Regions from separate parts of the Ktedonobacter sp. SOSP1-52 genome, predicted to be linked through region 2. Evidence: riboswitches for the same ligand, from Rfam matches in the RefSeq annotation. Region 2 holds a riboswitch; the other holds the start of a gene.
What was found. A riboswitch is a leader RNA that binds a small molecule or an ion and turns the genes downstream of it on or off. The one in region 2 is predicted to bind FMN.
Positions count from the first base shown of each region.

Region 1: linked by a shared signal. The riboswitch ahead of ribB (3,4-dihydroxy-2-butanone-4-phosphate synthase) and the one ahead of JMJ16_RS32090 (ABC transporter permease) in region 2 are both predicted to bind FMN.

Region 1 is NZ_BNJH01000006.1:433,552-435,755, forward strand. Features, by position in the region: gene ribB (3,4-dihydroxy-2-butanone-4-phosphate synthase) at 1-836, opposite strand, end outside; FMN riboswitch at 1,189-1,346, opposite strand; gene JMJ16_RS47030 (PQQ-binding-like beta-propeller repeat protein) at 1,553-2,204, opposite strand, start outside.
Region 2 is NZ_BNJH01000003.1:1,558,672-1,560,875, reverse strand. Features, by position in the region: gene JMJ16_RS32095 (ABC transporter substrate-binding protein) at 1-12, opposite strand, end outside; gene JMJ16_RS32090 (ABC transporter permease) at 154-1,023, opposite strand; FMN riboswitch at 1,243-1,408, opposite strand; gene JMJ16_RS32085 (redoxin domain-containing protein) at 1,607-2,092, opposite strand.

The DNA.
Region 1 (2,204 bases), on a different contig from region 2:
TCGCCGGTGGTACAGGCCGAATGCAGGCGTAATAGTGGGGGTTCTTGCCTGTCTGTTGCAAGATCGCCGAGGATGAAGGCCAGGTAATGCTGATCGCTGGCGATCTCCAGGTAGTCGCACAGGAGAAAGTTGCTGTTCGCGATAGGGAGGCGGGTCGTGGCGATGAGGCGAACCTGCTCTTGTGAGCGATAGTGGGCGATGGCGTCCACAGTCACAATGCCGATCCCCCACTGGCGTGCCAGGGTGTGCAATTCTTCGCCACGGGCCGCCTCGCCCTCGTCGTTGAGCACTTCACAGATCACTGCTGCTGGCTCCAGGCCTGCCAGACGTGCCAGGTCAACCGAGGCCTCGGTATGTCCACGCCGCTCAAGCGTGCCTTGCGGCCTGGCCATGAGCGGGAAGACGTGTCCAGGTCGTGCCAGGTCGGAGGGCTGTGTAGCGGGATTGACCAGGGCGCGAATGGTTGTGGCGCGGTCGCGTGCGGAGATACCCGTAGTAGTGCCAGAGCGTGCATCAACGGAGGACGTAAAAGCGGTCCCTTGTAATGGCTGGTCCGACTGATCGAGCATGGGGAGCTTCAGCGCGGCGAGCCGCTCCGCGCTGAGAGAGGTGCAGATCAGCCCGCGTGCCGAACGCAGCATAAAGTTAATGGCCTCGGGCGTGACAAATTGCGCGGCCAGGCAGAGATCGGCCTCATTCTCGCGCTCCTCGTCGTCGCAGATGAGCACCATCTTACCCGCGCGCATGGCCTCAATCGCCTCCGGCACGCTGATATAGTGTGTTTGTGATCCCGCCTCTAGTTCTTGAGCATGGATATTCAAGCCAAGAGTTTGCATAGCGCTTTCTCCTTGCGATTCCAAACAGCAAGAATATCTTCAGAGGCAGAACATGGGGAAAGCAGTGTGAGTAACAGACATGAATGGGGGAGACGAGCGCATCATAAGTGGCTCTGTACCTGATGCTCTTTAGGGTAGCAAGTAGCAGGTTCTTAGTAGCGCTGAGAGCGGCCATGACACGTATACGTAGACGGGTTTCTAAGCAGTGCGCAGCAGCATTGAACTATATGGCCTGACGCTGCTCAAACATGCGTCTACATATGATGGCACCTAGTATATGTAGACGCGTGCTTGAGCAGCGTCAGGCTACACATTGGTACCATCATGTACGCGCATAGCGCTCATGTGGTTATTTCGTCTTCTCCCATCCAGACTATACTGTCGGCCCTGGAGTTTCACCAGATCCACCGTGGAACACGGGTCGCGGACTGTAACCGCCGGTCGGGAATTGCAGAGCTGCCTTCTCCATAGAGAATGGCAATCTCTCCTCACCCTGCCCCGAAGACATTCAATTGTGAGAAAAACTTCTATTAAGAAAATAATACAAAATTCATCAGATGTCAAATTAAGATATTTGCATCACAGGATTTTCAGTTTATCCGCCCTGGCTCGCAAGCTTGCCGGGGTAAGGGGTGTGGTGGCTGTTGGCTGGCGGAGCCAGCCAACAGCCACCACACCCCTTAGCTCCTGAGCGTCGCAGGTGCGAAGGGTGTTTATTAAGCGGCTAAGTTGATGGAGGTGATGCCTGTGGTGGTGCCGATGAAGATCTGCTGGCCGCTGATGGTTGGCGTGGCGAAGCGTGTCATCGCATCAATGGCTAGAGAGGCACGAGTGGAGCCATTAGCGCTATTGAGCGCATAGAGCGTCCCCTGGGGGGCTAAGGTGTAGACTGTGTGACCGGCGATGATGGGCGAGCCATTGATTTGTGAAGGAGCCTTCCAGCCGGGGGTAATGCTGCCATCCGTATTGACGGTGATCTGCTGAACGCCATCGACACAGGGGAGGATGACCTGGCTCCCATCAGTGGCGGCGCCGCCGAAGGAGCGACAGACAGTCTGCTCATTGAGCTGGCCTCCTACGCCGCCCAGTGCATGCGCGCGTACAACGTAACCCTGACCGGACTTGCCCGCGCTAAAGATCAGGCCATTGGAGAGCAGGACGGGACTCATTGAGCCCAGGTCGGCATCGGTAGAGTTATCCTGTGCCCACTGCTGGGGTGCGAAGCCTTCCTCAAGCTCAAGCTCAGGCGAGAGACGTAAGACGGAATCGGTATGGTCCCAATCTCCACTTGTAGATTCACCATTCCCGACCGCAACATAAAGTTTCTGATCGGCGTCGATAACTGGACCCGGAGGCGCCCAGATGCCC
Region 2 (2,204 bases):
ACGTGCAGACATCGTGGACTACTCCATTCTCCCTAAAAATCTTTTATAGCCTGGTTACAGCTAGCCTACTGCCTTTCGAAAACCTGAGCGCGGAGCGCTAGCCACGACAGTGGCGCTGCGCCCCCGAATGGGGGTGGGTTTTCGTTTAAGAAGCTAGTAAACCACTTGAGCCAGCTTACCAAGCAACCAGGTGCTACTATAGAACAAGACCGCCAGAGCCGCCAGTACCACAAGCGTGGCGAACATCAGCGGTGTATTATATTGATTCTTTGCCACCAGGAGCAGCGATCCCAAACCCTGGTCACCTCCCTGGACAAATTCACCCACGAGCGCTCCCATGACGGAGAGCGTCAATCCCGTACGCACACCCGCGATAATCGAGGGCAGCGCCAGGGGAAACTCGATATGCGCGAACATGGCCCAACCGGCGGCCCCCTCCACACGCGCCGCATCTGTCAGCGCGCGATCTATCGTCTGCACACCCAGCATGGTATTTACCACCATGGGAAAGACAACCACGAGCGCGCAAACATACATGTTGGGAACCCAGCCATAGCCCAACCATAAGACCAACAACGGCGCGATTACGACCACTGGAATAGCCTGGCCCGCCGCCAGGTAAGGATGAATGGCTGCGGCAAGCACACGCGACTTAGTCAGGGCATATCCTAGCGGCAAAGCAAGCGCCAGCGCCAGAAGAAAGCCTACCACGCTCTCCTGCACTGTAACCCAAAGATTGCTGAGATATATTCCCGAGCTAAAGCCGCTGCTCAAGCTATCTAAGACATCGGCTGGCGCAGGCAAGAACAGGGTGTTGACATGCCCATAAGCGCTGCTCACAAACCAGCCAATTAGCAGGGCCACAGCCAGGATTAGGGGGGGAACAACCGATAGCATCCAGGTGAAATTGCGCCTGGGCACCTGAGAGGCGCGGCTAGCACTTCGTCGCGCTTGCGCCTCACTCCGCACAGCCGCTGCCTCATACTCAGGCAGCACAGTGTGCTGCTGTGTAGAAGTTGTCATGCTCATGAACATCCCTCGATAGCTCTACTGACAGGCCTCAGCCAGAACAAGGCATAGAGATCCGTCAATTCAACTGATTCGGGGAGGCATTGGGGGGAGAGCAGTAACGACCATATAGAACATAGCCCGCATGCATCACAGATATGCGTGATAAGTATGCGTAACTATGCCACTCACCAACCCTTCATAGTGGTTGGATAAGTATAAACTGGTCCTTATAGAAACCTTCTCCCATCCGGACTATACCGTCGGCTTCGGATTCGCACCGAATCAATCACGCCAGGCATTTCCATGCCTGAGGACTCGCGGGCTCTGCCACTGGTTCCTTGCGAACCACATTGGCAATACCGCCGGTCGGGAATTACACCCTGCCCCGAAGGTCTTACTTTTCCTTAGTATGCCACAGACGCCACCAATACGCAAGGGGAATTTTATAAGCAGCAAAAAAGCGGCCTGGGCGAACGTACGTTCGCCCAGGCCGCTTTTTTGCTGCTTACTTCTGATCCGAAAACCCTGAGCGTTTATCCCCGAATGGGGGCAAAGCGCTAGTCACGAGAGTGACGTTGGGGTTCGGAATAAGATCTTAGAGTTTGCGCAACGCCTCAAAGAGGTCTTCGTTGTCGGGCATCTCACCCGGCGCATGCTGGATCTCAATATAACGGATGATGCCTTCTTTGTCGACGACAAAGAGGGCGCGCTCGGGCATACCCGCGGGATGCCGTATCCCATACAGGTCTACAACCTTCCCCTGGGGATAGAAGTCTGAGAGATGATGGAAAGATGTATGCATGGACTTCTTCCAGGCCTCAAGGGCAAAGTGGCTATCCATGCTGATACTAACTATCTCAGTGTCATAATCCTTGAAACGCTCCAGATCGGCCTCATATGAGGGCAACTGGGCGGAGCAGACGCTGCTGAACGCGAAAGGCACAAAAGCGAGAACGACGTTCTTTTTACCGCGAAAATCGCTGAGGCGCCAATCTTCTTTCCCTTCAGTCATCAATGTAAAATCGGGGGCGACATCGCCCACCTTCAAAGTCTTTGTCTCGGTGCGATTTCTAGTATCCATTGGCTTTGTGTTAACCTTCCCTCTTCTAACACAAATAGAGTGGATGATATCTTCAGACTGATACTACCCACTATACTCTCCCAGGCAACGAATAGCGAGATCGTGTCCGCGT